2 regions of the Microbacterium testaceum StLB037 genome follow, and region 2 is predicted to be linked to the other one. Evidence: predicted binding sites of a transcription regulator. Region 2 holds the regulator's gene; the other holds the start of a gene.

Region 1 (4,246 bases), 670 kb from region 2:
GTACTCGCCGGTGGCGGCGTTCAGGCCGTGGCCCACGGGGAGCTCCGCGACCTTGTTCGCCACGACACCGGGCTCGAGACCCGCGTTGAGCGCGATCTGCTTCAGCGGGGCCTCGATGGCGACCTTGACGATGTTCGCACCGGTTGCCTCGTCGCCCGTGAGCTCGAGGTTCGCGAGAGCGGTCTTGCCGGCCTGGATCAGGGCGACGCCACCACCGGCGACGACACCCTCTTCCACAGCGGCCTTGGCGTTGCGGACGGCGTCCTCGATGCGGTGCTTGCGCTCCTTGAGCTCGACCTCGGTCGCGGCTCCGGCCTTGATGACGGCGACGCCGCCGGCGAGCTTGGCGAGGCGCTCCTGGAGCTTCTCGCGGTCGTAGTCGCTGTCGGTGTTCTCGATCTCGCGGCGGATCTGGGTCACGCGACCCTCGATCAGCTCCGACTCACCGGCACCCTCGACGATCGTGGTCTCGTCCTTGGTGATGATGACCTTGCGTGCACGGCCGAGCAGGTCGACGGTCGCGTTCTCGAGCTTGAGGCCCACCTCTTCGGTGATGACCTGGCCGCCGGTGAGGATCGCGATGTCCTGCAGCTGCGCCTTGCGACGGTCGCCGAAGCCGGGAGCCTTGACGGCGACCGACTTGAAGATGCCACGGATCTTGTTCAGCACCAGGGTCGCGAGCGCTTCGCCCTCGACGTCCTCGGCGATGATGAGGAGCTCCTTGCCCTCCTGGATCACCTTGTCGACGATCGGCAGAAGGTCCTTGATGTTGGAGATCTTCTGGTTGGCGATCAGGATGTACGGGTCTTCGAAGACCGCTTCCTGGCGCTCGGGGTCGGTGACGAAGTAGGGGTTGATGTAGCCCTTGTCGAAGCGCATGCCCTCGGTGAGCTCGAGCTCGGTGCCGAAGGTGTTCGACTCCTCGACGGTGACGACGCCTTCCTTGCCCACCTTGTCGATGGCCTCGGCGATGAGCTCGCCGATCGCGGGGTCGGCGGCGGAGATCGACGCCGTCGCGGCGATCTGCTCCTTCGACTCGACCTCCTTGGCCGAAGCGAGGAGCTCGTCGGTGACGGCCTTGACGGCCTTCTCGATGCCCTTCTTCAGGCTGATGGGGTCGGCGCCGGCGGCGACGTTGCGCAGGCCCTCGCGAACGAGTGCCTGGGCGAGGACGGTGGCCGTGGTGGTGCCGTCACCCGCGACGTCGTCGGTCTTCTTGGCGACCTCCTTGACCAGCTCAGCGCCGATCTTCTCGTACGGGTCGTCGAGCTCGATCTCCTTGGCGATCGAGACGCCGTCGTTCGTGATCGTGGGGGCGCCCCACTTCTTCTCGAGCACGACGTTGCGACCGCGGGGGCCGAGCGTCACCTTGACGGCGTCGGCCAGCGTGTTGAGGCCGCGCTCGAGGCCGCGGCGGGCCTCCTCGTCGAAAGCGATGATCTTTGCCATAAGTGTGTCGTCCCTCCCGGACGGGTGACTTCCAGATTTTGGCACTCGACGAAAGCGAGTGCTAACTCATTCTGGCACTCGCCCCTAGGGAGTGCAAGCCGCGACCGCCGCCGCACAGCACGACGCCGTGGCATCCGTCGAACGGATGCCACGGCGTCGGAAACGTCGCGTTACGCCATCAGGCGCACGGACTCGGCCTGCGGGCCCTTCTGCCCCGAGCCGACGGTGAACTCCACCGCCTGGCCCTCCTCGAGGACGCGGAAACCCGACATCTCGATGTTCGAGTAGTGGACGAAAACGTCCTGGCCGTCCGTCACGGTGATGAAGCCGTAACCCTTCTCGGCGTTGAACCATTTGACGGTGCCCTGCGTCATGCGAATCTCCTGTGCTGCTTGATGACGAGGTCATCGTAAGCACGGGGATCCGCGTCGAAACGGCCCGCGGCGACATTGTTGACGTGCGTGCAGCCAACTTGTTACGCCGCGGAAACACGCGGGCTGCGCGCGTGTCAGGGAGTGGGTGCCGCGGTCGGCTGAGCCGCCGCGCGGTCCAGGCCGATCACGACGATGAGGCGCTTATCGGCGCTCTCGTCATCGGGGGTGTTGGGGTCGTCGGTCGGCTGCAGGAAGTCGCTCTGCGCGACCTCGGCCCCGCCGATGGCGTCGGCGAGGCCCCGAGCAGCCTGCTCGTCATCGGTACGCAGGTAGTAGACGGTGGTCGAGGCGAAGTCGGTCGTGTCCGAGTCCCCCGTCTGCACCGTGTCGGCCGACCATCCCGCCGCGATGATCTGGTCGCGGAGGTTGCCGGCGAGACCTTCGTCGGACGTGCCGTTCAGGACGACGACCGAGTACGAGGTGTCGATCACGGACGGAGTCGTCGGCGCGATCGTGGGCGTCGGAACGGGCTCGGAGCCGAAGGAGATGCGCCCCGACACCACGAGCGTCCCGAAGATGCCGACGACGATGAGCACCACCGTGGCGACAGCGGCCCACAGGAACACGACCCAACCCCGAAGATGCGGATTCTCCGCGCGATGGGCTCCCACGCGGCCGGATTCGGCGGGAAGGTCGTCGAAGCGATCCCGAGGGAAGGTCGATCTGGCCATTGGACGATGCTACCGGTCCTTACTTCTGTGCCCCGTCAGAGGGTCGCCGCGCGATCGCGCTGCGTCTGCGTCTCACCGTCGCGCAACCGGCGCAGGCGGCGCACCAGCATCGGGTCGTGAGCGAGCGCCTCGGGCCGATCGATCAGGCGTCCGAGGAGCTGGTAGTACCGCGCGGGAGGGATGTCGAACGTGCGCCGGATCGCCTCCTCCTTCGCACCCCCGTGGCGGCGCCACTCACCCTCGAAAGCGAGGACGTCGCGGTCGCGGTCGGAAAGAGGCACGGCGCCACGCTACTGCGCTCGGACCCCCGTCTCCGGGTGCCACGCCACCCACGCCCCGAGCGGATCGGCGCTGCCCAGAACGTCGCCGTCGAGCGCGAGCGCGAAGCCGTCCGGTCGCACCGCCGGGGCGCTCGTCCATCCGTCGTGCAGGCCCGGAGCGTCGAGCGTGATCCACCGCCCCGCACGGCGCGCGGCGGCGATCACGGCGGCCCGACCGGACCGGGGAACGTGCGCGAGGACGCCGGGTGTGGTGACGACGAGTGTCGCGTCTCGCGGCGCTTCCGCGGCGAGCGCCGGGAGAGCAGCACCTCCGTCTCCCGCGACGAGCCGGGGCGGGTCGGATGCCGCGATGTCGAGGGCGCCGACGATCCGCTCCCGCCGCCCCTCCTCCCCCGGCCAGACCAGCCCGGCGAGCCACGCCCGGTCCTCGGCCGCCCCCGCGTCGAGCGGGTTCAGGTCGATGCCCGCGCGCCAGACGATCTCCGGCATCCGCAACGGCGGTGCGCCCTCCAGGTCGCAGTCGAGGACGACGGGACTCGGGCCGTCCGCGGGATCGAGCGCGACGATGCCGCCGCCACGGCGGTAGCGGTACGAATAGCGGTCGGGGAAGAGGCAGAGTCCCGCGCTCGCCCCGACCTCGAGCAGCGCGATCGGGCCGTCGATGAGCGAGAGCGCCGGCAGCAGCGCCGCGCAGCGCAACGGTTCGTTGGTCTGCACGCTGCGGCGATCGCACTCGGACACGAGATCGTCGGCGTGGGCGACGACCCAGGCCGCCCACGCGTCGATCTCGCCCTCCGGCGCTCCGAGCAGACGCATGACGGCGAACACGAGCGGAGGTTGCCGGTGAGTCTCGGTGACGCGGGCGATGACCCCGGTCACGGCGGGGTCGACGGCGACGCGCTCGGCCCATTGCGCGTAGAGCGCGGAACGACCGGGTGCCTCGTCTCGGGCGAACCGTCGGTACCGGTCGACGAGGAAGGTCTCGGCATCCTGTTGCATCCGGGAATTCTCTCGCGCCGACCTGACGGTCGTCCGGCACGAGAGAATAGGACGCGAAAGAAGGAGACTTCCCCATGACCTACGCCGTCGACAAGTCCGACGATCAGTGGCGCGAAGAACTGACGCCCGAGCAGTACGCGGTGCTGCGCCAGGCCGGGACCGAGCGCGCCTGGACCGGTGAACTCCTCGACGAGAGTCGCGCCGGCCTCTACGCGTGCGCCGCGTGCGGGGCGGAGCTGTTCCAGAGCGGGACGAAGTTCGACTCGCACTGCGGATGGCCGAGCTTCTACGAGTCGGTGCGTCCCGAGGCCGTCGAGCTCATTGACGACAACAGCCACGGCATGCAGCGCACCGAGGTGCGGTGCGCGAACTGCGGTTCGCACCTGGGCCACGTCTTCCCCGACGGCTTCGG
Region 2 (4,246 bases):
CTCCGTGCCCGCCGAGGACGCGTGGCGCATCGGCAGCGGCGAGGAGCGTTTCGCCGCGGCGAGCGAGCTGCTGCTGTCGTGGGCGCCGCTGCGCTCGGGTGATCTGAGCATCAGCGATGTGCGCCCGGCATCCGGAGGCGGATACTCCGGCGTCGGGTTCGACGCCGAGGGGGCCCCCGTCGCCCCCAGCAGCCTCGAGCCGGAGCAGCGGTTCGCCGTCGACGGGACGCCCTTCGTCAGCCCGGGTGCGGGCGTGCGGCTGCACGGCAAGGTCGACGGCCACCGCGCCGACGCCGAGCTGCGCGTGATCTCCGTCTTCGAGGAGCCGCGCCGCGTCGGCTTCATCCTCGGCACCGTCGGCCACTCGATCGTCAGCGGCGAGGAGCTTTTCGTCGTCGAATGGCGCGACAACGACGAGGTGTGGTTCGTCGTCCGGGCGTTCGACCGCCCGACCGTGCCGTCCTACCGCCTGTTCGCGAGCCGCCTCCGCCGCCGCCGGCGCGCGCTCTTCACGCAGTACCTGCGCGCGATCTCTCCGCTGTACACGTCCTGATGGGCGGACCTCTTCCCCTCGGAGACCCCGCACCCGCGGACGGACACCTGCCCGCCGACCTGACGATCGACCCGTCGACCGACTTCGGCGTCTACCTCCACGTGCCGTTCTGCCGCGTCCGCTGCGGGTACTGCGACTTCAACACCTACACCGCGAGCGAGCTGCGCGGCGCCCGGCAGGACGACTTCGCCGACACGCTCGCCGCCGAGGTGCGCCTGGCGGGACGGGTGATGGATGCCGCGGGCAGCCGCCGCGTGGCATCCACGGTGTTCTTCGGAGGCGGCACGCCGACGCTGCTCCCGCCCGGCGACCTCGCGAGAATGCTCGACGCGGTGCGCGCGGAGTTCGGGATCGCGGACGGAGCCGAGGTCACGGTCGAGGCCAACCCCGACACGGTCGACGACGCGGTGATGGAGACCCTCGCCGCAGCGGGGGTCACGCGCGTGTCGATCGGCATGCAGTCGGCGCGAACCCACGTCCTCGCGGCCCTCGATCGCACCCACGATCCGGCCAACGTCGCCACGGCGGTCGCCGCGGCGCGGCGCGCGGGACTCGACGTGTCTCTCGATCTCATCTACGGCGCACCGGGGGAGTCGCTCGACGACTGGCGCGCGTCGCTCGAGGCCGCCGCGGTTCTCGAACCCGACCACATCTCGGCCTACGCGCTGATCGTCGAAGACGGCACGAAGCTCGCGCGGCAGATCCGCTCCGGCGCCGTGGCTGAGCCCTCCGACGACCTGCAGGCCGACATGTACGAACTGGCCGACGAGCTCCTCGCCGACGCCGGGTACGACTGGTACGAGGTGTCGAACTGGTCGCGCGGCGTTCCGCACCGCTCGCGCCACAACCTCGCCTATTGGCGCGGCACCGACTGGTGGGGCTTCGGACCGGGCGCGCACAGTCACGTCGCCGGCCTTCGCTGGTGGAACGTCAAGCACCCCGCGGCGTACGCGCAGCGCCTCGCCGCCGAGGAGTCGCCGGCCGCAGCCCGCGAACGGCCCGACGAGACCGCCCGTCGCCTGGAGTCGGTGCTCCTGCGCAGCCGGATCCGGGAGGGGCTCGCGGTGTCCGAGCTGCTCGGCGAGGGCCGCAAGGCCGTGGCATCCCTCATCGCCGACGGGCTCGTCGAGGGTCCGGATGCCGTGCGCGGGCGCATCGTGCTCACCCGCCGCGGGCGGCTCTTGGCGGATGCCGTGGTCCGGGCGCTGACGGCCTGACCCCCGCCTGCGATGCCGCCTGACTCTGGGCGTTCGTTCCGCGATAAACGCCGTTCCTCGCGAGACACACGGCGACGCACCGTGTCTCGGGAGGAAGCGCGTTTCTCGCGGGTCGAAAGAACGCCAGCGCCCACGGGCCGCGAGCCGCTCGACGCGGGGCCGCGGCGATCGTCGTAGAATTGGCACTCAGTCAAGTCGAGTGCCAAACGGGAGGAGCAGCTCATGGTGTCGGAACGCGGCCTTCAGGTGCTCCGCGCGATCGTGCAGGACTACGTCGACACGCGCGAGCCGGTCGGCAGCAAGGCCATCGTGGACCGTCACGCCTTCGGGGTGTCGGCGGCGACCATCCGCAACGACATGGCGCTTCTCGAAGACGAGGAGCTCATCGTCGCCCCGCACACGTCGTCGGGGCGCGTCCCGACCGACAAGGGCTACCGCGTCTTCGTCGACCACCTGGCCGAGTTGCGTCCGCTCTCGAGCGCACAGCGCAGCGCGATCACCTCCTTCCTCGACCAGGCGGGCGACCTCGACGATCTGCTCGCGCGCACCGTGCGCGCCCTCACACAGCTGACCGGCCAGGTCGCGATCGTGCAGTACCCGTCTTTCGCGCGCGCCAATGTCACGCACGTCGAGCTCGTCGCCCTCGGCGGTCCGCGCGTGCTCGTCATCCTCGTCACCGACACCGGTCGTGTGTCGCAGCGCATCGCCCTCGTGCCGGCCGAGCCGGGCGAGACGGAGATCGTCCAGCTGCGTGCGCGGGTCGGCGCCGTTCTGGTGGGCCGCAGCGTCGCCGACTGCGTCCAGCGGGTCGCCGAAGCCGTCGCCGACGGCCCGCGCCCCGGCGTGCTCCTGGACGCGATCGCCGATGCCGTGCTCCGCGTGGTGGGCGAAGAGCTGGAGGAGTTCCGCCAGGACCGCCTGGTGATGGCCGGCGCCGCCACCCTCGCCAAGCGCGAGCAGGACTTCCGCGGCAGTATCTATCCGCTGCTCGAGGCGATCGAGGAGCAGGTGACGCTGCTGCGCCTGATGAGCGAGATGGTCGCGGACGACAAGGGCCTCTCGGCCAGCATCGGCCGCGAGAACGAGCCCTTCGGCCTCGTCGAGGCGTCGGTCCTCGCCAGCCGGTACGACGGATCGACGGGCGGCGCCCGCGTCGGTCTGCTCGGGCCCACGCGCATGGACTACTCCTCCAACCTCGCGGCGGTCCGCGCCGTCGCGCACTATCTGACCCGGATGCTCGAAGACGACGACAGCGCACGCTGAGCGCGAGCACGACGGACACCCCACCGAGAACGACCCCGCGCAAGCGGACAGGAAGGCGATTGTGGCTGACCACTACGAGGTCCTGGGCGTCGAGCGCGACGCCAGCCCCGAAGACATCAAGAAGGCGTACCGACGCCTGGCACGCCAACTCCACCCCGATGTGAACCCCGGCGAGGACGCGTCCGAGCGTTTCAAGCTCGTCACCCATGCCTACGACGTGCTGAGCGACCCCGAGCAGCGCCGTCGTTACGACATGGGCGGCGACCAGAACCCGTTCGGCGGCGGGGGAGCGGGCGGATTCGGCGGCTTCAGCGACATCTTCGAGACCTTCTTCGGCGGCGCCCAGGGCGGCGGCGGCCGCGGACCGCGCCCTCGTTCGCGCCGTGAGCGCGGGCAGGACGCCCTCGTGCGCGTCACCCTCTCGCTCGGCGATGTCGTCTTCGGCGTGCACCGCGACCTCGAGGTCGACACCGCCGTGCTGTGCGAGACGTGCCAGGGTGCCTGCACGGCGCCGGGCACCAGCGAGGTCACGTGCGACATCTGCCACGGCTCGGGTCACGTGCAGCGCACGGTCCGCAGTCTCCTCGGCAACGTCGTGACCAGCCAGCCCTGCAACGTCTGCCAGGGTCACGGCACGACCATCCCGTACCCCTGCAACACCTGCCAGGGCCAGGGCCGCGTGCGCGCGCGTCGCACCGTCTCGGTCGACATCCCGGCCGGCGTCGAGTCGGGCCTGCGCCTGCAGCTCCCGGGTTCGGGCGAGGTGGGCCCCGCCGGCGGCCCCAACGGCGATCTCTACATCGAGGTCACCGTCGAGGCGCACGAGGCGTTCAGCCGCGAGGGCGACGACCTGCTCGCGACCCTCGAGGTATCGATGCCGGACGCCATCCTCGGCACGACCACGACCATCGAGTCGCTCGACGGCAGCGTCGACCTCGAGGTGCGCCCCGGAGTCCAGTCCGGCGACGTGCTGACGATCAAGAACCGCGGCATCACCCCGCTGCGGGGAAGCCAGCGCGGCGACCTGAAGGTCGGCGTGCAGGTGGTCACGCCCACGCGGCTCGACCACCGGGACCGTGCCCTCATCGAGGAGTTCGCGAAGCGCACGAAGGCTCCCAAGCCGCGCCTCGCCGAGCACCAGCAGGGCATGTTCGCGAAGTTCCGCGACCGCTTCCGGCACTGATCGTGGCCCTGCATTTCGTCACCGACGCCG

What was found. The regulator HrcA, encoded in region 2, represses chaperone genes, less so after heat shock. The targets are predictions, from matches to a motif close to TTNGCACTCGNNNNNNNCGAGTGCNAA.
Region 1: a site for HrcA is predicted at 1,488-1,514, ahead of groL (chaperonin GroEL). Genes of this name have one in related genera too.

Annotation. Positions count from the first base shown of each region.
Region 1 is NC_015125.1:2,985,899-2,990,144, reverse strand. Features, by position in the region: gene groL (chaperonin GroEL) at 1-1,449, opposite strand, end outside; gene MTES_RS13610 (cold-shock protein) at 1,620-1,823, opposite strand; gene MTES_RS13605 (LytR C-terminal domain-containing protein) at 1,958-2,554, opposite strand; gene MTES_RS13600 (DUF3263 domain-containing protein) at 2,590-2,835, opposite strand; gene MTES_RS13595 (DUF2332 domain-containing protein) at 2,845-3,834, opposite strand; gene msrB (peptide-methionine (R)-S-oxide reductase MsrB) at 3,909-4,246, shown strand, end outside.
Region 2 is NC_015125.1:3,654,085-3,658,330, forward strand. Features, by position in the region: gene MTES_RS16720 (DUF1990 family protein) at 1-553, shown strand, start outside; gene hemW (radical SAM family heme chaperone HemW) at 553-1,770, shown strand; gene hrcA (heat-inducible transcriptional repressor HrcA) at 1,993-3,033, shown strand; gene dnaJ (molecular chaperone DnaJ) at 3,095-4,216, shown strand; gene MTES_RS16740 (16S rRNA (uracil(1498)-N(3))-methyltransferase) at 4,219-4,246, shown strand, end outside.